4 regions of the Paenibacillus sp. GCM10027630 genome follow, and region 2 is predicted to be linked to each of the others. Evidence: riboswitches for the same ligand, from Rfam matches in the RefSeq annotation. Region 2 holds a riboswitch; each other region holds the start of a gene.

Region 1 (5,982 bases), on a different contig from region 2:
GCAGAAGATGACGATGCTCCTGAAGGGTCGATGGTTTAGTGTCTTTGAACGATGCGCCTTTAAGCTCTAGCACTCATCAGCTACAGCTACACAATTGCGCCCGCTAGCTTTGGCCTTATACAGCGCATTGTCCGCGTATTTCAGCAGCTTCTCCAGCGTTTCGGCTTGTTCATTGCGATAGGCGATGCCAAGGCTCGCAGTCACCTGCAAATCTCCGTGGCTTGTAGGGAAGCTCAAGTCGCTTATCCCTCTGCGAATTTGTTCTGCTAAAGCTTGAACCGATTCGTTAGAGGTGTTGTTGATCAAGAGGACGAACTCTTCACCGCCGTAACGGCAGAAGGTTTGTGATTCGTCATGCAGCAGGTAGGTGCTGACGCGTCCGGCAACAGACGCCAGCACCAGGTCGCCGACAGGATGCCCGTACTGGTCATTGACCCCCTTGAAGTGGTCAACATCGAACATGATAACGCCAAGATGACTGAACGTATCGACAGACTGCTGAAAAATGCGGACGGCTTGCTCGAAGAAATGCCGCCGATTATGAATCCCGGTCAATACGTCCGTTGCAGCCAGCCGCTGCATTTGACGATATAGCTGAGCGTTCTGAATATAGCTGCCTACTTGGCTGGTGTAGGTGAAGGCTAGCCCCACCTCGCTTTGAATATAGGGGCTGTGGTTCTGTGCAATGATCATTCCCCGAACCTTGCTTTCAATCAAGATAGGCAAGTGAAGGAAGCTGACCCGGTTCATTTCCTTTACAATCGGCTGCTCTTCCTGCTGAAGTAGGATGAACATTTCGTTAGCTTGCTTTTCCGCGTATTCAATGTCTTTGTAACCGCTGGAAGATTCATCATACCGGGTTATCATGGCTGTCAGCGTATCGTAATGCTGAATCCATAATGCAGCACTGGTGTAAGGAACCAGCTCCCTTAAGGAAGCGAGAATTCGCTCGTTAACCTCCCCCTCATCCAATGTCGAGCTGACTGAAGAAAGCGCATGCCGCAGCTTCTCCCCGTCTTGCCTTTGTTTAAACTCCGCGTTGTAACGTCCTTCCAGCTCAACGGTTTGTGCCGTTTGCATCAGCAGCCCGGAGATTTGCTTCAACATCCGATTAAAGACACGGCCTAACTGGCCTATCTCATCCCGTGCAGTTGTATTGGCATAGCTGCGTAAATTCCCGGCGGCGGCTTCATTCATATGCTGAACCATACTTTTGAGAGGGTTTGTGACCCAACTAGACAAGGCTAGCATGATAAGGAAGAAGGACAGGACAAAAAACAGCAAGGAGAGAAGCGTTGGGTATTTATAAAGGGAAGACAGCTTGTGATTGATTTTGTTGCTTTCCACGACAACCACAACGGAGCCCTCGTAGGAGGTTTCATTATTGTCAAGAAACGGGATGACTGCGCCTAAATAAGGATTGCCTTGATAATTATAGGAAACGATGCTTTCCCTGCTCGATTTAACTGCGTCCAACAGCTCAGGGACATCCAAGACAGCGCTGCTGGTTTCTTGATTTTTACTCTTGAAAAGCACCCGGCCATCGGTGTTCACTACATAGATTATGGATATCTCTTTGTATTTCCAAAGTATTTCTTTGGACTGCTCATCGAATCCAACCAGATCCCTGTCTGTGATTCCGAGCGAATGAATGCGGTCCAATTGACTTTTCAGACTTTGCCCTATGACTAGAATTTGCTCCTCAAGCACTTCGAAGTATTTTTTTTGAAACAGATAGGTGCCAATGACATTGTTTAAACCAATGGAGACAGTCAAAATAATCACAAGCATAATCGTTATTTTTGTCTGAAGTTTGGTGTAAGTCATCATCATAGTTTCTCCCATTCAAACTGCATATGTCCCACTTTTACACATTTACGAAAACAAAAAAATCTACCAAAGGTAGATTTTAAGAACCTTCGTTGGGAACTCGGCTGCCGTAGTATATAACCTTAGGCCCGTGGCTTTGCGTCCCTCCCTTTCGAGCAGGTTTGCCTTTGACATCGGAAGATGTATATTTTGTAATGGATAGTATTTGACAGGGGAGCTGAATATCCTTTTTACATTAAGATAAATTTAGGACTTTAGGCTTAAATCTGTAGTTCAAATGACTCCGGGCCTTCAGCAGGCTTCAAATGTGTGGTTAGCTCCTTAACAAAAAACAAGGAAGCGAGGGGCAAGGTGCCGTCAGGCAAGGTGACAACTCCTATAGAACGGGATGGAATCGGTTCGGTCACCTTAATCTCAAAGAGCGTGCCTGCCTCTAAATCGTCTTTCACAAAATCCCTTGGAAGCATGGAGATGCCCATCCCTTTACGGACGAATTCAATAAGCAGATCCACCGATCCGAGCTCAATGTCGGGCATTACATCAATGCCGTAGGTGTGGAGGAAGGCGTGGAAAAAGGTGCGTGAACGGCTGTGAGCCGAGAGCATGACGAAAGGGTTTCTGACCAATTCTTTGAGATTTAAGGGAGAATCAGCTAAACGAGCATACTCCGGACCTGCAACAAAGCAGTCCTGTATCGTTTTGGTTGCTTGCACCTGAATCCGGTCATCTACGGGCAGGTGGACGATGCCGCAATCGATAGCTCCGTCGCCTAACCGTTTTAGAATATCCTCGGTTTTTCCATGAGACAGACAGATGCGTACTTCCGGTGCCTTCTTGTGAAACTCGGCGAGAAAAGGGAGGAGATAATATTTGCACAGCGAGTCGCTGGCTCCAAGACGGATCGTCCCGCTTAATACAGACTTCATCTCGCTGATCTTACGCTCTCCGGCTAGAATCAATCCATAGGCCTGCTCTACAAAATGGTACAGCACCTTGCCTTCCTCCGTCATTTCCACTCCTTTGGGCTTGCGCACAAGCAGACGAACTCCCAGCTGCTCCTCCAATTGCTTGATAGCATAGCTGGCGCTCGGCTGCGTTATATAGAGCTCCTGCGCGGCTCTAGTAATACTCCCGCATTTCACTGTGTAATAAAACACTTTGTACTGATCCATTGCACTCATGACATAGATCCTCTCTATGGATTATATAAAATAGTTCAATTATTTATATGTCTAACTATTCCCTATAATAAAGCTAACAGCTCGAAGCATGCAAGTCAGGACAGCGGGCTCAACTATTGGGAAGCTCTCTGAACAAGCAGTAGGCAGCTTGACAGAGGCTTTTGGAAAGAGGTGTTCAACAAATGGGAAGGGTAGAACCGGAACGAAATTCCCGCTCGCCATGGGCGGCGCTTTACGATAGGGAGGAGGTAGAAATTCACCCGCCAACGAAGCCGCCTGACGGAGCCATTGCAGTACCTGGAAGCAAGAGCTACACGAACCGTGCCATTCTTATTTCTGCTTTGGCAGAGGGCTCCTCGATTCTCGGGGATATTTTGCGCAGCGATGATTCCTATTGGTGTCTGGATGCTCTGCAACAGCTTGGCGTTAGCTTGCAAGTAGAGGGGAATACGGTATCGATAGAAGGAACCGGTGGGGAATGGCCTAATCCGGCAGGCAGCTTGTATATCGGAGCGGCGGGCACTATCGCGCGGTTTCTGCCAGGTGCGCTGGCAGTAGGCAGCAGGGGAAGTTGGCTGCTAGAAGGAAATAGGCGCTTGAGTGAGCGGCCTGTCCGGCCTCTGATCAAGGCATTAAATACAATGGGTGCGGATATTCGGTATACAGCAGACATTGGGCAATTGCCGATTCGCATTGAGGCGAGGGGGCTTGCCGGAGGAAAAGTGACGGTGTCGGGGGCGGTTTCGAGCCAGTTTCTAAGCGGTCTGCTTATTGCGAGCCCTTATGCCAAGCAAAGGACCGAAATAAGGGTAGCCGATAAAATGGTGCAGCATGCTTATGTAGGAATGACTATAGAGCTCATGAAGCGTTACGGTGTTGTAGTGGAGCATAACGAGGCTTATGATCATTTTATAATCGAGCCCGAGAGGTATCAGGGCCAGAATATTCAACTGGAGGCGGATGCTTCCACCAGCTGCTATTTTCTGGCCTATGCGGCTCTGACCGGCGGCCATATACGGATTACAAATCTGACCGCAGCCACGCTCCAGCCTGATATCGGCATGCTCAAGGTGTTTGAGCGGATGGGATGCAAGGTGAACAGCGATGCTGAAGGGATTGAGCTTTGGGGGCCAGAAATGCTGCAAGGCGGCTTCACCATCAGCATGAGGGAAATGTCGGACCAGACGCTAACGCTTGCGGCACTTGCCCCATTCGCCGACGCGCCGATTACGATAACGGATGTGGAGCATATCCGTACTCATGAGTGTGACCGGATCAGCGCTATGTGCGACTCCTTGACGCGTCTTGGCATTCAAGCGGAGGAACGCCGCGACGGTCTGACCGTTCATCCGGGGATGCCTGTTGCTGGCGAGGCGCTGGATACTTACGATGATCACCGGATGGCGATGTCACTCGCATTGATCGGCTCTCGGGTAGGGGGCTTGCGTCTGCGCGATCCAGGCTGTGTGTCCAAAACCTGCCCGTCTTATTTCGAGGATATGGGAAAGCTGGGGCTGCAGGTCATAATTTGAGAGCCTTATTTTAAATTATAGCGCCATCTTGGGCGGGCAGGCCAGGCAGGGAATAGGAGATTTAGTCCTATTCCTTTTTTCTATAATATCAGACTTTATGAGTTTTCAGCGGAGCTGAAGAAGTCTGATATTGCAAGAAAAGCTACAACTAAGACACGAATGTCTCTTCCTCGAAAGGGCATCGATCAGAAGCTTTTCTTATAATATCGGAGTTTATAAGTTTTCAGCGGAGCTGAACAAGTCTGATATTGCAAGAAAAGCTACAACTTAGTCACGAATGTATCTTCCTCGAAAGGGCATCGATCAGAAGCTTTTCTTATAATATCGGAGTTTATAAGTTTTCAGCAGAGCTGAACAAGTCTGATATTGCAAGAAAAGCTACAACTTAGTCACGAATGTATCTTCCTCGAATGGGCATCGATCAGAAGCTTTTCTTATAATTTGTGGTAAATCAAACATCTCATAGTAATTGTATTTCCTGCTGCTCTCCTATAAGCTTAACAAGAAGGGATAAGATACGGACGGCTGGATCCGGCAGGGGCGCTGCTGAGGATTCGGATTCCTCTGTAAATTGCCAGGAGAGGAGAATATGCCTCCATGCTGCATAAGCATAAGTTTATTAAAACCAAACTACTTATTAGCTTGGCCATAGTTACGCTGCCGGGCTGCCAGGGCGAGCCGATTCCACAAGCGGCTTCGGTCGAATCCAAAGCTCAGAAAGCCGTTAAATTTGATCCGCCGGTTGTTATTACAACAGCAAAAGCATTGCGGGATTACGACAAGCTGAAATATAACGATACAACGGAGAATAACCCGATAACGCGATGGGCTAAGGACAGGTTAGGTATTATTCAAAAGAATAAATGGATTGTAACCGACCAGAACGCGGCGCTTGCTACCAAGATCAAACTCGCTCTGTCAGGTGGAGACGAACTGCCTGATGTGTTGTTTCTTACTAATCACGATATTCCCGAGCTGTTGGGCGATCTTGTCGATTCGGGTCAAATTATGAATGTCGAAGAAGCCTTTGAGGCCTATGCTCCCAAGCGGGTCAAAGAGGCTTATGAAATAAACAAGGACGTGTGGAAAACCGTCTCTTTACAAGGTAAAGCTTGGGGGCTGCCGCAAATATCCGATGGCAAGGTAGGAGATCCGATTTTGTGGATACGTCAAGATTGGTTGGATAAGCTGCATTTGCTGCCGCCTACTACCCTGGATGAACTGGAAACGGTTATGGATGCGTTCACCAACGGAGACCCTGACGGGAATGGCAAAAAGGATACGATTGGATTGGCGCTTGCCGGGAAAAATTCCTTGAACAATTGGATGGGAAATGTCAGCTTCTTATTTGGGGCTTATGGGGATCAGCCCGATCAGTGGAACCGGATGAAGGACGGCAAGCTTGCTTACGGTTCTATTCAGCCGGGAGTAAAGCCGGC
Region 2 (5,982 bases):
TGTAATCCCTCCGCCAATAACCAATAAATCCAATGTTTGCTGACCAAGCTCTTTTAAATTCGCTATACGCTGCTCGCTTGAAAAATGTGCTCCCATTAACAATCCCATCCTTTTTTTCTATATGATTACAAACAAAAAAGACCGCAAACATGATCCCATTGCATGGCTTATACATTGGGTATGTTTCGGTCTCTCTGGTTCTCTGACCTGATTATTAACTTGTTAGTGCGTATCATATCATGCTCAGGAAGATTAATCAATACGGTTGACAGTGAAAATGATAGTGTGTTAGATTGCATCTGTGTAAACGTTTTTTATGGTTAAAGGATTGTGGCAGGGGGGGAGAAGCCATGAAACAAAAACGTTATGTTGTGGCGATAGACCAAGGGACAACGAGCTGTAGGGCCATAGTTTTTGATCCACAAGGGGCTATTGTCAGCACGGCGCAAAAGGAATTTACGCAGTTTTTTCCGAAATCCGGATGGGTAGAGCATGATGCGGAGGAAATTTGGCAGGTACAGCTGGAAGTACTTCGCGAAGCGGTAAAGTCGATTGACTTGGAGGAAATCGCAGCAATCGGTATTACCAACCAGCGTGAAACGACAGTGGTGTGGGATAAGCTGACCGGCAAACCGCTGCATAGGGCTATTGTTTGGCAATGCCGCAGAACAAGCGCAATGTGTGAGGAGCTTAAGCAGCAGGGCTGGGAGCCGATTATCCGGAACAAAACGGGCTTGGTGCTTGACGCCTACTTCTCGGGAACGAAGCTGAAATGGCTGCTGGATAACAATCCTGATATCAGGGCTAAAGCAGAGCGGGGAGAGGCTCTGTTCGGCACTATCGATTCATGGCTGATTTGGAAGCTGACCGAAGGCCGCCAGCATGTGACCGATGTAAGCAATGCTTCAAGGACCATGCTGCTCAATATCCATTCCGTGCAGTGGGATGATGACATATTGCAACAATTAAATATACCGAAGGCTATGCTGCCGGAGGTTAAATCATCCAGCGAGGTGTACGGACATACAGAGCTTCTGGGTGCAGCAGCAGCTGTTCGCATTCCAATTGCTGGGGCTGCCGGAGATCAACAGGCGGCATTGTTCGGTCAAGCCTGCTTCACCGAAGGGATGGCCAAAAATACGTACGGTACGGGCTGCTTTGTACTTAAACAAACCGGGGAGAAGCCGGTCATGTCGGAGAAAGGGCTTATTACGACCATTGCCTGGAGCTTGAACGGCAAAGTTTATTACGCTCTGGAAGGCAGTGTATTCAATGCGGGCACCGTTGTGCAGTGGCTTCGCGATGGGCTCGGCATTATCGAAAGCGCCGCTGAGACAGAAGCTATCGCGAGATCGGTAGAGCATACGGAGGGCGTCTATTTCGTGCCGGCTTTTACCGGCTTGGGTACGCCGTATTGGGAGCCTGATGCACGCGGCATGATTACGGGCTTGACTCGCGCTTCAACCAGAGCGCATATTGTTAGAGCTGCATTGGAGTCTATAGCCTTCCAAAGCAGCGAAGTCCTTCAAGTGATGGAGGAAGAGTCCGGTATACATCTGCGAGAACTGAGGGTAGACGGCGGAGCTGTGAAGAACGAGTTCCTCATGCAGTTCCAAGCAGATCTGCTTGGAGTTGCCGTAACTCGGCCTAGGGTCATAGAGACGACAGCGCTCGGAGCTGCGTTTCTTGCTGGGCTGGCGGTTGGATTATGGAGCGATTTATCAGAGCTGGAGCAGCTGAAGGGATACGACCGCTCCTTTAGCCCGGCTAAGGACGAGGCTTACCGCAAGCAGGCGGTTTCCGGCTGGCAGCGTGCGGTAGCTTACCAGTTGGGGCGGTAGTGGAGCGCAAATATAAGCAATTAAGCAGCTAGCCTATTGGTTGAGCTGCTTTTTGGATTACGATTATAGCATTCTCTCGACTAATAAGAAAAAAATGAATATAATCAGACTAACCACGATAAAGGCAAACTTATCGAAACATAAGGACGCAAAGCTACAGATCTAAGGGTTTAAAAAAAACTAAGATGGCTGGGTTGCCGAAGCAGTAAGTAGAAACGATCTTCTCGTGCATGCGATGGCTTTGTCGGTTGTTCAATAGAAAGAATCGAAACATCCGAGAGGTACTAACTTAAAATGCAATTTGATAACTACGACGATCTGATTGGAAAACGCTTGTCACACACTATTTTAGACGCAAGAGGCGTGATGTTGATTCCTAACGAGACTATACTTTTACCTAGCCATGTTGAGAAACTAGAGAAATTCAAGATCGACATCTTTGATATCCATGTTGAGTTGGTAGCAGAAGAACAACAACAATCTGCTGTTGCAACACCACCCGAAGGAAACCGACCTTAGAATTTATACCTATAGATACTCAAGAGTTAGTTAAACGGACGGAAACGCAGATGTAGGAGATCCACGACTTCGTCCATAAAAACGGCAAGGTTCCAGTTTCGGATATTGAAGATAAAGTGCTCCCTTTTATAATGGAAGTCACCAAAAAGCGGAATTTATATCAACTCTTTTCGGAACTCAAATCAAAGGGGGACTTTCGCTATAAACAAAGTGTCGGCGTTGCCGTTATTGCCACGTTGCTCGGAAAGTGGATGCAATGACGAAAGCGAATTAAACTTACTGACTACAGCTGCTAGCCTCTATGATATTGGCTCTGTTAAGCTTCCGCATTATTTGTTGCATCAAACAACATGGTACCAACCTCACGAATTTGAAATAGTAAAAACACACACTACTTTAGGATATGACCTTTTAAAAAGAATCAGGGATGGATCATCGTGTTGCGTTAGTTGCTTTGCAGCATCATGAAAGAGATGACGGAAGCGGATATCCTGCCAAATTAAAAGGAAACCAAATGGATCGACTGAGTAAGATAATCGCCTTGGCTGATGTGTATCTGGCCATGATTTCTGAGCGCCCTCATAGACCATCTTTTGTATTCTATCAAGTCATAAATGAACTCTATACGAATATTTTACAAAATCGTTTTGATCCCGTAATCGGCATGACGTTTTTGAATCGACTCATGTCCTCACAAGTTGGCAGTGACGTCAATTTTATCTGACGAAAGAAAAGGCAAGATCCTGCTGATTAATCCTAACTACCCGACAAGTCCATTAATTGCACTTGAGAATGAATTCATTGATTTGAGCAAAATGAATTCTGTCAAAATAAAAGATATTGTTGGTTGAATGAAATCCTTTGAGTCGTGGAAATAGTTGCTTTCACAATGACCCGGTTTCACACCCGCGGTACTCCGAAGGCGTCATACCTCCTCGCGTTTAAACGTTTTTAACAAAATGCTTATCGTCCCGGTATCCGACTTCTTTAGCAATCTGGCCTAGGCCTTTCGAGGCTAATACAACATTGACATAGCCCCTGCAGGCTAGGTTTTTGGTCAAGACCCCATTTAGTGGACATTGGAAAAAGCACTAGGCTGCAAGCTGGCGTCGCTTAAGCACCACCAAATATGAACTGTTGGAAGCCTGCAATTTAATGGAGAGGACCCGTTTGGGTCCTTTTTCTGTACAGTCGAACTCAGCTTTTCGAGCCATCATGTGCTGTATGAAAGCACCCGTAAATTATAGAAAGAGAGAGCATCCAATAGATACTCTCTCGACATACATATGGAGACGAGCCGTGGTGTTGCAAATCCTCAATTTTTCGTCATTCACTGCCGGAGCCGTTTACAGTCATTAGAAACTGCGGTAATCTATAGGTACATACTGGGAGGCGGCGAATAAATTGGATTTTATAAAGACCGTGCTGCGCCATTTCACACAATACAAACTCTTGTTCGGCCTATTTTTATTCAGCATTTTCGTTGAAGTTGCTTATACGGTTGCCGCCCCTTTGAGCCTGAAATATTTGGTGGACGAGGCCTTTACACCTAGGAACTTTCAAGTGTTCATTATCATTATGTTCATTCTGATCGGCGGCGGATTTTTCAACATTTGTGCAAGCGTGTACGGGGATTACTCGCTAGGGAGGCTGAGCAGCGAAGTGATCCGGAAGCTGAGAACCGAGCTGTTTATCCACCTTCAGAAGCAATCGCTGCCATTCTATCAACGATACAGGACCGGGGATCTTGTCACTCGCTTCGCTGCGGATATGGGTTCCATGGAGAGAGTCATTCGCATTTCGGCTCCCTTCTTTCTGAAAGAGACTTTAAGTATTATGCTCGGGCTCTTTATGCTGTTTTCAATTGAATGGAAGCTCACGCTGGCTATGCTTGCCGGCTCTATGCTGATGTTTCTCGGGCCCAGATTGCTTCAAGGCCGGGCGGCAACCGCCAATGTAAGCTATAAGGAAGCTCAGGAACGTTTCTCCAATACGGTCGATGAGATGGTCAAGGGGCACAAAACCATTAAAGGCTTGCACCAACAGATCAGGTTCCAGGAGCGGGCCCGGAAGCAAATTCACGAGCTGTTTGCCTTTGGCTTGAACTTGCATTTCATCAACTCGTTGATGGAACGGTTGCCTCTAACGGCATTATTAATACTAAACGGAATTATGATGGGCTTCGGCGGGTATTTGATTTTCCATGACCAGATGACGGTAGGCGGCTTCATGGCTTTTTTTACTTTGTTTATGTACGTAGGTCAGTCAGGCTCGAATCTATCGTTTCTGATCCCGAACCTCATAGATTCGGGCATTAGCTTCAGACGCGTCAAGGAAATCTTCGATCAGCAGCCGACTGTTCCCGAAGCCGCCATCCCTACACAGCTTCCTTCTTCTATAACCTCGATCCGGATGGACCGGGTCACCTTTGGTTATACCCCCGAAGCCGATCAAATACGGGACGTCAGTTTGCGAATTGCAGCGGGAAGCTATGCGGCCTTCGTCGGACCAAGCGGCTCCGGCAAAAGCACCGCGTTACAGCTGCTGTCCCGGTTTTATGATCCCAAGCAGGGCACTGTTGTGATAGATGAGTATGACCTGCGTACCGTTAGCGAGGCTTCGTTAAGAAAGCTGTGTACGTTAGTTAGTCAGGATACCTTTTTATTTAACGCCACGATCCGTGACAATCTGCTTCTTGACGGCGTTGAAGCTACGGATGAGGATATCATGGAAGCGGCGAAGCAGGCGAAGATACATCATGTTATCACAAGCTGGCCTGAGGGATATGATACACGGATTCACCATGAAGGGGGATCTTTGTCAGGCGGCGAACGCCAGCGCCTATCGATTGCAAGGGCACTCCTAAGAAATCCGAAGCTGTTGCTGCTTGATGAGGTTACATCGGCGCTGGACCCTGCTACAGAGGCGGATATCAATCAATTGATTCAAGAAATCCGCGAGCACAAGACGATTATATCGGTTACCCATCGGCTGGCTTCTGTAGTGAATGCCGATATCATTTATGTGTTCAGGGAGGGCCGCATCGTAGAATCCGGTTCCCATCAGGAGCTTTTGAAACACAACGGACTCTACTCCAGCCTGTGGGAAAAACAACACGGGTTTCACCTGTCCCAGGACGGGCTTTATGCAACGGTTGAGGTTGACCGGCTTGCGAAACTGCCCTTCTTCGAAGGGATTGAGCCTTCAATGCTTCAAGGCATCTCCGCCCTGTTTTCAACCGAAACTTGCAAAGAAAACGAAGATATTGTTCGTGAAGGAGAGGAAGGCAACAAATTTTACATCATTGTCCGCGGCAAGTTTGAGGTTATAAAGGAAGTCCCCGGAGAGGGTGAGAAGCGGGTAGCCGTCTTGCAGGACGGGGATCATTTTGGCGAAATCGCCTTACTCAAGGACACTCCCCGAAACGCTACGGTAAGGGCACTAGGTCTGTCGGTGCTGCTGTCGGTAAGACGCGAAGCGTTCCATAAATTGACGACAGAATACCCGAAAATCCTATTGACCTTGGAAAGCACGCTTCAAAAACGAATCTAACATCTTATGTCGGGAAGGGACAACACACCATGGCGACGCATTTCAAACGTTGTGTCAGTGATGAGGATTT
Region 3 (5,982 bases), on a different contig from region 2:
AATTCAATAGTGAGACGGATACAGAAGTTATTGTGCAGCTTATGGAGAGGTTTGTAGATGATAAAGGTTTGCAGGTTGAGGAGGCATTTCGGGAAACGTTAAGCGTTCTGAAAGGCTCTTATGCCATAGCTTTGATGGATAGTGAAAATGACCACACCATCTACGTCGGGAAAAATAAAAGTCCGCTGCTTATAGGTATAGGGCAAGATTTCCATGTTATCGCGAGCGATGCAATGGCTGCCTTGCAGTTAACTAACCAATTTGTTGAGCTTATGGATGAGGAAATCGTTATTGTTCAAAACTCATCCAAAACGATTAAAAATTTATCAGGACAAATGATTCATAGGAGCCCTTTTACCGTAAAGCTTGATGCAAAGGATATTGAAAAAGGTCCTTATCCGCATTATATGCTCAAAGAGATTGATGAGCAGCCCTTTGTCATCCGCAAGCTGGTAACTAAATATCAAAATGGCGATGGTGAAATTGCAATAGATGAAAACATACGCGAGGCACTGCAGGAAACAGACCGTATTTATATTGTTGCTTGTGGTACAAGCTATCATGCCGGTCTGGTGGGCAAGCAGCTATTTGAGCGCATAGCCCATATACCGGTGGAAGTGCATATCGCGAGTGAATTTTTATATAACAGGCCGCTTTTATCCAGCCATCCCATGTTTATCTTTATTTCTCAGAGCGGTGAAACCGCAGACAGCCGAGGGGTATTAGTTGATATTAAGAAACCGGGATATCGAGCCTTAGCATTAACTAATGTGCCAGGATCAACCTTATCACGTGAGTCCGATTTTACCTTAATCACGCATGCAGGCCCAGAAATAGCGGTCGCCTCAACCAAAGCCTATACAGCGCAAATTGCGGTATTAGCTATACTTGCTTCTGATTGTGCAAGAAATAGAGGCATTCAACGTAATTTCGATCTTTTTAAAGAGCTGGGATTAGCAGCTAACGCTATGGAAATTATGATTAACAGAAAAGAACAAATTGAGGAAATTGTGTGGAAATACTTAAGCGTCTCGCGCAACTGCTTTTTCATAGGACGAAGTGTTGACTATTATGTATGTCTGGAGGGAGCTTTAAAATTAAAGGAGATCTCTTACATTCAGGCGGAAGGGTTCGCAGGCGGAGAATTGAAGCATGGAACTATTGCATTAATAGAGGAAGGCACTCCGGTTATAGCTCTTCTAACACAGCCGCATGTCAGTGGAAACATTAGAAGTAATGTACAGGAGGTCATGGCGAGGGGGGCTAATGTTTGTATGATTAGTATCGAGGGAATTGAAGATAAGAACGACCAGCTCGTTGTCCCACATATTCACGAATACCTAACTCCGCTTGTTTCTGTGATCCCTCTACAATTAATTGCTTATTATGCTGCCTTGTATAGAGGGTGTGATGTTGACAAACCGAGAAATCTCGCCAAAAGCGTTACTGTGGAGTGACCCTATGATAGGTAAAAATATATATAAAATCCGAAAACAAAGAGGATATACACTTTCTGAGCTTGCAGAGCGAACGGGTATTTCGAAGTCCTATTTAAGTAATATCGAAAGAAATCTGAAGCAGAATCCATCCATTCAAGTGGTGGAGAAAATTGCTTTGGTGCTAAAGGTTGAGCTCAAAACGTTACTTAAGCTTAGTACAGATTTAGAAAGCAAGCAGCAGATTGAAAAAGAGTGGATCGATTTTATTTATGAAATGAAGAATATGGGAATCGAGAAAGAGCGGATTCATGAATATAAAATATTAATCGAGTTTATGCAATGGTACAATGGCAAAATTCATGAGTAACGATCGGAAAGCGGAGTACCTATGATTTCTTGTCTCCGTTTTCCTTAATCGGACATTGCTTGAGAAATTGTCGTATTTCTTCAACCGAAATTCCCATCTTACGTGAAAGCAGGATCAGCGAGGTCCATTCCATATCCAGTTTTTCATCTATGGCTTTCTGGTAAATTAGATTCATTGTACGCCTCCACGGATACAGGTTATGCGGTATATTAGCAGATAAGTGCTGTAGGAATATAATACTAGTCAGCCTTCGAAAAGTATGTCACTTTTTGGGGGGGCCAAATAAATATTTTACGGGAACTTTTATGTGTTTTTATGAGTGTTTACAAGGGATTTTTATACATATAGATTTGTTCGTTTGTATAAAATTTGGTATAATGACGTAGCGATCAAGGCATTATCACTACGTTAAAAAGGAAGATCCTCATGATTGGTAAACGTGTAAGGCAACTGCGTAAAGAAAAAGGAATGTCTCTTTCTGAGCTGGCGGAACGTGCCGGTGTTGCTAAGTCATACATAAGCAATTTAGAGCGGGATATTCAAAAAAACCCATCGATTCTGTTTCTCGAAAAAATCGGGGCTGTTCTTGCTGTACCTGTAGACAAGCTTATAGATCAACAAGATTCTCCATCAGAGGATAAAGAACTTGATCAGGAATGGTACGAGCTCATCAAAGAAGCAATGACATCAGGCGTAGACAAGGAGCAGTTTCGTGAGTTTCTGGAACTCAATAAATGGCGTTTGAATCGACCCAAGCAATAATACTCCAGTATGCCCGCTTATAACTCCTCTGTTTCTATCGTAAGTATCTGCCTCCGTTATTGATGTCGGGGAACATAAGAATTCCCCTTTACCTCACCTCTCGTCAAATTCCATCATGATCCAACTCCTTAAACTGACAAAACCCCCTAAGTCCAGCCTCCTTAAAGTGACACACTTTTTATTTCATTACTAGTATTATATATATAGTACCAAAATGAGTTGTAATACTAGAATTATTACAACATATAGATGAATTATTTTACATAACTCTTTCAGTAAAAAGGTAAACCTGTCTGAAAAGCAGGGACACAAAGTCACAGGTCTAAGGTCAACGACTACGACAGCTGGACTGCCTGATTAAGCAATTTCATTGTTTACTTAGGAGGAGTCTTAAGATGAATGTAGCAAATCTGTCGGATAATAAGGAATTGGATGAGGAGTGGGTCGAACTCATTTTAGCTGCACGTGATCTTGAGCTTAGTATTGATGAAATTCGAGCATTTATTAAACGACCAATCTATATGGCGGAAAATTTGGTACATTTGATTGTCGCAAACCAAGATATCCCTTCGCATAAGCCTTCTCTGTGCAATGATGTTAAAGAAGTTGGAAGCTCCGTAAGCTATGAGTATACCTAAAGGTTCTCTATAGAGAACTTCATGCATAATAATATATATTTGAGGTGAACTAATGAATAAGGAAACAGTGGACCTTAAGAGGAAAGAGTACTTTCGCCCGATGGTATTGAGCCACCAGCCTGTAAGCTTCGAAACAGCCCAGAGCTGGAACAAGGGGAAGGGCAATAAAGACCATAAAGGTAAAGGCAATGGCGGAATTAATTATCCCAATGACCCCAGACCCTCCAAAAAGTAAGGGAATGCCTATAACGAGGTCAATGGTAGTCTACCTTGACCTCTGTTTGTGCATGAGTCGTCTGTTCAATTATTCTAAGGAGCTTGTTATGGATACCGTACATGTAAGAATCGGAGAGCATTTGATGCAAGCTTCAGGTGATTCACTGAAGCTTATGAATATGTTTAAAAAGAGCTTGCTTACCTCACCTGTTGTGTACGAGCAGCCTGATCTCATTATCCATATTAGAGATGGCTACGGAATCCCATTCGTAGACTACAAGGTGGATATTACTAAAGAGGCGGGCAAAATTTTATTCCGAAGGGCAGATTATTTAATCGAAGCCGATTCGGATTATCGAAATGCCTTTATTTATGTACAAGATGAGTTGGCTTTAAAGCATGCTTTAATCAACTTATACAGCTCATTCATTGTCTCTAACAACTGGGGTCTCCTGATTCATTCATCCTGTGTTATAGAGGATGGAAAGGCACATATATTTGCAGGTGAATCAGGGGCAGGGAAATCAACGGCTGCCGAGTTGTCCTATCCACGAGAGCTTTTATCGGATGAAGCCACCCTTGTGAAAATTACGTCCGATGAAATTACCGTGTATAACTCTCCCTTTCGCAGTGAAATCGAAATGAAGGGCGAGAGCCGGTTCTGCTCATTAGCCAGTATAAATATTTTGCACCAGGCCCCCCATAATCAAAGAATCACATTACGGAAGTCCAATGGCCTGCTTCTTCTGATGGATAAAGTATTTTACTGGGCTCATGACGCCAAAGAAACAGGCGGAATTATAGGGCTAATGAAGATTTTAGCTAATGGCGTTCCTATTTACGAGCTTCATTTTCAAAAAAATGATACCTTCTGGGAGTTGATATCATGAAGCCATTGTATGTGCAGACAAGTAACTGCGAAGCTGTCGAACTGGATGGGGAATGGATTATTCTCAATACAGATGAGTTTACGGTTACCAAATTAAATGAAATGGGCGGATTTTGCTGGTCGCTGCTTAGGGAAAGCCAGAGTATCTTCTCGATGATCGAAGCCATCCACGATCATTATGAGTTGGACGATAATAAGGCTGAACAAGATATGGAAGCTTTTTTGGCCGACATGATGAAGTATGGACTCGTTCAAAATGCTGTTTAGCAAGGAAGTTATCCATCTTCTAACCTATGCAATCTCAAAGTACGGGTCGATTGAGCTTCCAGCCCAAGGCAACAGTATGTTTCCTTTTATCCGTAAAGGAGATATTTGCAGGTTTATTCCGTGTGATGCCTCAGCCTTGAAAAAAGGGGATATTATTTTATTTCACACCCCGACAGGACAATTAATAGCGCATCGCTATTATGAACTAAAGCCCATCAACAATCAGATGCAATACCTGTTTAAGGGCGATACCAATCTGGGCTTCGACATGCCGGTTAGCAGGGAGCAGATCATTGGTAAACTGATTCAAATTCAAAAGAATAAAAGGCCAATTCTCGTAACCGATTGGGCAGCCTATTTCTGGGGCAAGCTGATCCTTGCCTTCCCGATTATATCTTATCTGCTAAGAAAATATTTGAATTTTAAAGAAAACAGACCTTCTGGAGCGACCCTATGATTGAAAGATTTCGTTGCCACCTGCTTGTCATTAGACAGTATTTTTCCTTGCATGACATCCAAAGAGCCTTCTCCATATTGCTGCCGTATGTTGCCGGTCAGTGGAAGGCTTATTTGGGTCTTTTTGTATGTGTACTTATTGATATTGGCCTTACCTTGTCGTTTGCCTGGTTTTTGGGAGATGTCACAGATACCGTAGTTCAAGGTCAATTATATCGAATGAAATGGCTGATTCCGCTTGGAGCAGCCCTCATTGCGTTGAGCATTATTTCAACCTATTATGATATTTATTTTGAAGCGGTTGCCGTAAATGCTGTAAAGAAGGAATTGAAAACCAATTTATATAAGCATATACTTCTTCTCCCCGTTAAGAATGTTTCCAGCTTTCATTCCGGACAATTACTTTCTAACTTTACGAATGATATTCATAGCATCGATGGAGTCATAGGGAGAAGCCTGGTGGATCTAATTAAATTGCCTTTAATATCCATCGCTGTTTTTATTTATTTGGTACAAATTAGTTGGGAATTATCTTTGATCAGTCTGCTTATTGCTCCTGCAGCTATTATAAGCGGAGCTGTATTCGGACTTATGCTGCGTCGCAACAGCTCGAATATTCTTAATTTGGCGGGTAGCATGAACAGTTTGCTTAATGAGACCTTTCAGGGCTTCTTTGTTATTCGCGCCTTTACACTGGAGCATTTATTCCATAAAAAATACTGCAGCCAAAATCGGGAGCTGTTCGCATTAGAGATAAAGGATGCTAAAATTCGTGGAAGATTTCATGCAGGAGGAGACGGCATCGGTTCCATGGTGTTTCTGATGTGCCTTTGCTTGGGTGCTTATTTCGTGTCCAGCGATGTCATTACAGTAGGCTCGTTATTAGCGTTCGTCAATTTAACGAATCATTTGGTATATCCATTAACAGGACTTGCTGCATTATGGGCC
Region 4 (5,982 bases), on a different contig from region 2:
TCTCATCGGCTTTGCGCACCACATACTCCCGCTCCGCATCCGTCTGCCTTGTCTCCGACTGTTCCTTCCAAGCCTGAACTGCCTTCTGCAGCGCATCCTCAACGTCTTTTCTACGGAAAGGCTTTAATATATAATCGATGCCGTTGGCTTTGATCGTAGCCCGTGTATATTCAAAATCATCATACCCGCTGATGACGATCACGTGGGTGTCGAGCCCTTCCTCACGAATTTTTTGAAGCAGCTCTATTCCGTTCATAACCGGCATTTTCATATCACAGAACATGACTGCAGGCTTGTAATTTTTCAAGCTTTCGAGCGCCTGTATGCCATTCTCGGCCATGTATCTATCAGTAACGCCAAATTTCTCCCAATCAACGGACAAATCGATTCCTTCTCTTACATGTGCTTCGTCATCTACAATCAACACTTTCATTACTATGATTCCTCCTGAATGGGAATGATGAAAGCAATCTCTGTTTTTTCATAAGGCTTGCTGCTAATTTGCCACGTAAAAGAATCGCCATATTTAAGCCGCAGCCGCTGCAGCACATTAATTAATCCAATACCTCCGGCATCCTGCTTGTAGGCTTGCGGTTCGGCAAATCGCAGCTTTACCTGTTCAATTTCGTTATAATCCATTCCCTTACCGTTATCGATAATCCGTATCGTGAGCGTGCGGTCCAGATGAATGTCCAGATGAACGGTCCCCGCACCCAGCCCGTTTTCAATTCCATGAATGATGCTGTTTTCAACTAAAGGCTGAAGAATCATTTTCGGGACCATCACCTTCAGCGCAGCCGGCTCGCATTCAATGCTGTAAAACAACTTGCTCTTGAAACGGCTTTCCTGAAGGGAAAGATAATGCTCAATATGCTCGATTTCCTTTTGCAAATAGACGGTTTCGGTATGGAAATCCATACTATATCTCAAAATCGCCCCGAGCTGCGATATTTTATCGCTAATTTCATCCACCCTGTGGCGGAGCGCGATCGTTCCGATAGATTGCAGCGTATTGTATAGAAAATGGGGGTTAATTTGCGCTTGCAGCATCTTGAGCTGAGCTGTGGAAATCTCGATGCGCTGCTGATACTCCCGGAAAATCATGTCTTTCAAATTACGTACCATCGTCTGAAAACGAAGTTCTAGTATACCAATCTCGTCTTCTCTTGTCTTAAACTGCTCCACGTCGAATTGACCGATTTCCACCCGGGTCATATTGCGGATAAGCCGTTTAATCGGTGCGATAGTGGAGTATGATAAGATGAACGTAAACAAAATGATAACAGCGAACGCAATAATCTGGATCGCCATAGACTGGTCCAGCGTCCGCCGAGCAGCTTGATTAATAAAATCCGAAGGAATGAATTTAATCATCGTCAGTGGAACATTGAGATATTGGTCAGCTACCGTGATGAATACGCCCTTTTTCCCATCCAATTGCCCGTACCAGTAACCTTGCCGATCCCCGGTCATTCTCAAATCGGGCTTCTCATCCTCCAGCATATTCCGAATATCCGGCAAACCGCTGGATGTATAAAGAAGCTCCTTGTTATTGTTCATGAACAAAAAAACGGTTTCATGACTCGGGTCCAACAGCTGCCTGCCAAGACGCTCAATCTCATCCAAAGAAAAATAAATCGACAGCAGCCCCAGTACGTTAGGCTTCGGATAATCGATCATCTTTTTGTTAATTGTCAAAAACCGCTCGCCGTTCACCTGCTTCATTTCATATTCGGGCACACTCGTCCAATCTTCCTTGCGTTCAGTGGGGAGCACCTGTCTCGGGACCGCACTGAATACGGAATAGTTGAATTTGGTGTATTTCTGTCCGCTCATCCCGCTGTAGAAATTGACCAGCTTAATCTCCGACCGACTTGAAAACAAATAAGAAAGCTGACGGTCGATATACGTATCCTGATCAAAGCTTGGTTTCTCCAGCCAAAGATAGCTGAGCATGTTAGGGTCATAATACCAGGACACCGACAGCTGATTGAGCTCCTGCAAATATTTTTTCATATTTTCCATGCCAATGTTCATCGTTTTCTGGTTCAGCTCGATCATGTTCTCCTGCAGCGAAGCGGAAGTAGACCGGTATGAAATCAGGTTGGAGCATATAAAAGGAATCGCCGTAGCCAGCAGCGTCCACACCAGCAATTTGACAAACAAGCTGCGCTTGTACATCCGGTTCACCTTTCCTATCCATCCGATTTTATTTAGAAGTGTTTGACCATTATAACAAATTTGGATTCTTAGAAATAAGGTAATATTTGATAGCAAAAAAGGATTATTTTAATGTGCAGCAAGAGGTTATGAAAGGTAAAGCCGCCCGCCGGTTCAAACTTATCTTAAAAAACAAAAAAACCGCCCTTAGGCGGATGTCATTATATATATTCTCTATTTGAACGCTCGCTTAAGCTCTCTTAATTCCTTCTCTTTAAAATACGACTCCACTTGCATTTTCAGCACAAATGCACGGATGGAGGTAGCTTTTTCTGATTCCATATCCACATACCTCGCGCCATAATAGTAACCTTCAAATAAAGTTTCTCGCCGTATGATTTCAGCCACAACGGGCAGCTTAAAGCCCAAATCCAATTCAACCTCAATCGCGAAAGCTCTGCTGAGGTCGAAGTCATCATCATTCAAGGCGAATCCAATCCCGCTAACGCTTATATTTTGAACGGTTAGACCTATGGTGTCCGTCAGATTTTGTTTTTCATCGGTATGGAGCCAGGTAACTGCGTGCAATGAGCCTTTTTGGTTAACCTGAACTCTCGGGCTCTCCCGCTTCTCCACGAACCGACGTTGATTTTGAGGAGGGTTAATGATGATCAGAGCTCCATTATGCTTTGCCACTATTGTAGACAAGAAGGTATAAATGCCTCCTGGTGAGTACACGGTTATTTTCACAGAATCCCCAAGGTTAAAAACCTTATATTCGGGTATTTCCACTTCGATAATATCACCTTCAGCATAAGTAAGAAGTCCGGTTGATACAAACCCATCTTTTTCAACAACGGTTCGGCTGTGAATCAATATTCCTGCAGGACTTTTATACTTCTCATCTTTGTAGTCATAATTTAGGCTCGCAGCTGCAGATCTAGTCATCTTATTCACTCCCGCCGATTATTTTATCTATGTTACAATTAGAAAAGCTTCTTATCGAAGCCCTTTCGATGAAGATCCATTCGTGTCTAAATTGCTTTTCTTGCATAAAAAAAGACTGCCTCCTCAGTGAGAGAAACAGCCTTAGCACACCGTTGTCATACAAAATAATCGGCGGCCAGGCTGTCATAGTCCTTGACATTGGACCTTAGACCCTAAGCTTTGCGTCCTTGCTTTTCAGCAAGTTTGCCTTGAACAATCTGGTTAGAAAATGCCATTCATGTTAGGTAAATTGACCTAAACATTTCATATTTTTATTATACGCTCTAGGGGCAATGAGAATCAATCATCTAATTCGTGATTTAAGTCACATTTAAATATTAATTTATAGTAAATCGCAGGAATTGTTAACTAAAAATTAAATAAATCATAGAAGGTGGTCTCATGATCGACGAAAAAACCTCTAAACACGAACATTCCGATACGAACAGCTACTCTATTGTTCTTTTTGATGGTGTGTGTCGATTTTGTAACGGTTGGGTGCAGTTTCTGATTCGCCAAGATAAAGCCGATGTGTTTCGGTTTTCACCCCTTCAATCTGATTATGCACAGTCCTTGCTCGATTCAACCCGTTCGGCTGATACTGCTCCGGATTCTGTTATTTTGGTTGAAAAAGGGGTCGTCTATACTCGTTCCTCGGCAGTTTTGCACATCTTCAAACGATTGGGCCGCTACTGGGCTCTATTCTATTTATTTATAGCTGTTCCCAGACCCCTCCGTGATGCCGTATATCGATGGATTGCGAAGCGCCGTTATAAGCTGTTCGGTAAGTATGACAGCTGTATGATGCCGACCGAGAATGTAAAACGCAAATTTATCGGATAGCAGCAAATCTGTGATGCTTTACTTCTTGGCCTATATCCACATATGGGGATATCTGTTGGTATAAACCGAGGGGCTTTGCTCATTTATCCCCAGAGCTTTATAATGAAATGTGAACAATAACTGTGTTATCCACAATGTTATCCACAGCATGTTAACAAAACGAATACTTGTTCGTTCTTCACCCCATTTTCGGAACAAAAGAGGTGTACCTTGCAAGATTATATTCCTTATATGAACGAAGCCATAGCCGAGGCACGAAAAGCGGAAGCGCTGCTGGAGGTGCCAATCGGCGCAGTAGTCGTTTGGAACAATCAAATTATTGGACGCGGCCATAATCTTCGCGAAACTACTCTGGATCCACTGGCTCACGCCGAGCTTATTGCTATTAAACAGGCTAGCGACTATTTGCAAGCTTGGCGATTGCTGGACTGCCAGCTATTTGTGACGCTGGAGCCCTGCCCTATGTGCGCGGGAGCGATAGTTCAGTCTCGCATTCCCCAAGTCATCTACGGCACGACAGATCCAAAAGCGGGTTGTGCAGGAACATTGATGAATTTGCTGCAAGAGGAGCGGTTCAATCATAGGGTGGATGTAGTAAGCGGTGTGCTTCAAGAGGAATGCAGCTCGATGCTGACGCAGTTTTTTCGCAGACTACGGGGAAAATCATAAGAAGCAGCTCCGACTAATCCCTTGCTAAATCTATAGTCTCTTCTTTGCTATTCCATTTTATATGCAGCTTAAACCCGGCTTCATCTACATACGGCGTATCCATAGTAGACTTACCGCTTATTTTCAAAGTTGCCGATGAAGCTTCGCTTTTGCCGCTATTGTTAAAATTTTTGCTATCTACAAAGGAATAGCTAGTATCTTTAACAGGTTGATTTTCTTTACCGGTATATCGTATCAAGAATGATTTTACATTAGCTGATTGGTCGACCGAACAGGTGACGCTCCAGTTCTCGCTTTTTCCATTAAACTCTATGGGGCTGGAGCATCCCGTCAACCCTAACACCATCACTATTATCATACCTACTATGAATGTTCTCATAGGCATGACCTCCTTAGTTATCGGATTATGATATCCCCGTACGATTCCATTGTTTACTTACTCAATCATCTCATTATTAGCTCCGCGCACCTCAGCCTGCACATCCTGCGGAAGAACAACAGTAACCGTCATCCACGGGTAGTAGGAATCGAAGCCCCTTCTTTGCGGCAACCGTTTAACTTGCACATACATCGTATCCCCAACGGTGCGTACAGCTACGAACTGCTCCTTCTCCATAGGTTGGATTGCCTCGCCCTGGATAGTACGGCTGCGGTAAGTACCGAACACTTGAAGTGACCGCTCCTGCGATTTATCCACCTTTACAGTTTGGTCCTGTGATTGTACGATAACCTTCTTCACCCCTTCGGCTACCGCTTCCTTCACTGTAGGCAAATCCTTCGTTTCATCAATTGCCCCTATCATCGACCTTACTTCACCCATCAGACCGACTGAAGCGAGCATTGTGAACCCAAGACAACCTATACAAAGCACGCCGACGAATAGGATGCTCATCATATCATAGGAGATGATGCTGTTTTCTTTTCTGGAAAAGGATAAATAGAGGACGATTTCCAAACCCAGCAAAACAAATACGATCGGCCACCACGTAATAAACGCATCAAAAGCCTGCTGCCCCTTCCACTGGGAAATAAACAAAACCACCCCCAGCAGCACCAGAGTTATTCCCATCGAAAGCGTACCCACGCGCCACTTCTTCATCTTTCATCCTTCTTTCTTTTACTTCCTAGCAGCAGCCGTAAACCGCCCCCTATGAGGATGACCGAAACGACGAATGTTTGGAAATATTGATGGAACAGCATCGAAATACGTTCTTTCGGAAATAATCGATCAAGCGCTGTTAGCACAACCTCATCCATTAAATAATACAAACCCAGTCCGAGAAGCACGATTCCGACCCATTTTTGATGATTAACCAGCCAATC

The links. A riboswitch is a leader RNA that binds a small molecule or an ion and turns the genes downstream of it on or off. The one in region 2 is predicted to bind cyclic di-GMP.
Region 1: another riboswitch for cyclic di-GMP. It lies ahead of ACFQ0C_RS03570 (diguanylate cyclase); the one in region 2 lies ahead of ACFQ0C_RS06390 (hypothetical protein).
Region 3: another riboswitch for cyclic di-GMP. It lies ahead of ACFQ0C_RS35310 (anti-repressor SinI family protein); the one in region 2 lies ahead of ACFQ0C_RS06390 (hypothetical protein).
Region 4: another riboswitch for cyclic di-GMP. It lies ahead of ACFQ0C_RS28030 (PilZ domain-containing protein); the one in region 2 lies ahead of ACFQ0C_RS06390 (hypothetical protein).

What each region holds. Positions count from the first base shown of each region.
Region 1 is NZ_JBHTGY010000006.1:28,467-34,448, forward strand. It holds gene ACFQ0C_RS03565 (helix-turn-helix domain-containing protein) at 1-39, shown strand, start outside; gene ACFQ0C_RS03570 (diguanylate cyclase) at 67-1,827, opposite strand; cyclic di-GMP riboswitch class I at 1,922-2,006, opposite strand; gene ACFQ0C_RS03575 (LysR family transcriptional regulator) at 2,091-3,011, opposite strand; gene aroA (3-phosphoshikimate 1-carboxyvinyltransferase) at 3,194-4,543, shown strand; gene ACFQ0C_RS03585 (type 2 periplasmic-binding domain-containing protein) at 5,141-5,982, shown strand, end outside.
Region 2 is NZ_JBHTGY010000011.1:38,497-44,478, reverse strand. It holds gene ACFQ0C_RS06400 (glycerol-3-phosphate dehydrogenase/oxidase) at 1-96, opposite strand, end outside; gene glpK (glycerol kinase GlpK) at 351-1,841, shown strand; cyclic di-GMP riboswitch class I at 1,955-2,043, shown strand; gene ACFQ0C_RS06390 (hypothetical protein) at 2,136-2,360, shown strand; gene ACFQ0C_RS06385 (HD-GYP domain-containing protein) at 2,788-3,084, shown strand; gene ACFQ0C_RS06380 (ABC transporter transmembrane domain-containing protein) at 3,765-5,912, shown strand; gene ACFQ0C_RS06375 (hypothetical protein) at 5,942-5,982, shown strand, end outside.
Region 3 is NZ_JBHTGY010000095.1:19,924-25,905, reverse strand. It holds gene glmS (glutamine--fructose-6-phosphate transaminase (isomerizing)) at 1-1,457, shown strand, start outside; gene ACFQ0C_RS35325 (helix-turn-helix domain-containing protein) at 1,462-1,806, shown strand; gene ACFQ0C_RS35320 (anti-repressor SinI family protein) at 1,826-1,981, opposite strand; gene ACFQ0C_RS35315 (helix-turn-helix domain-containing protein) at 2,233-2,568, shown strand; cyclic di-GMP riboswitch class I at 2,841-2,925, shown strand; gene ACFQ0C_RS35310 (anti-repressor SinI family protein) at 2,964-3,206, shown strand; gene ACFQ0C_RS35305 (hypothetical protein) at 3,259-3,441, shown strand; gene ACFQ0C_RS35300 (hypothetical protein) at 3,530-4,312, shown strand; gene ACFQ0C_RS35295 (PqqD family protein) at 4,309-4,578, shown strand; gene ACFQ0C_RS35290 (signal peptidase I) at 4,553-5,035, shown strand; gene ACFQ0C_RS35285 (ABC transporter ATP-binding protein) at 5,032-5,982, shown strand, end outside.
Region 4 is NZ_JBHTGY010000057.1:54,801-60,782, reverse strand. It holds gene ACFQ0C_RS28040 (response regulator transcription factor) at 1-433, opposite strand, end outside; gene ACFQ0C_RS28035 (sensor histidine kinase) at 436-2,181, opposite strand; gene ACFQ0C_RS28030 (PilZ domain-containing protein) at 2,395-3,108, opposite strand; cyclic di-GMP riboswitch class I at 3,276-3,366, opposite strand; gene ACFQ0C_RS28025 (thiol-disulfide oxidoreductase DCC family protein) at 3,550-3,990, shown strand; gene tadA (tRNA adenosine(34) deaminase TadA) at 4,222-4,659, shown strand; gene ACFQ0C_RS28015 (hypothetical protein) at 4,673-5,038, opposite strand; gene ACFQ0C_RS28010 (LiaF transmembrane domain-containing protein) at 5,096-5,758, opposite strand; gene ACFQ0C_RS28005 (hypothetical protein) at 5,755-5,982, opposite strand, start outside.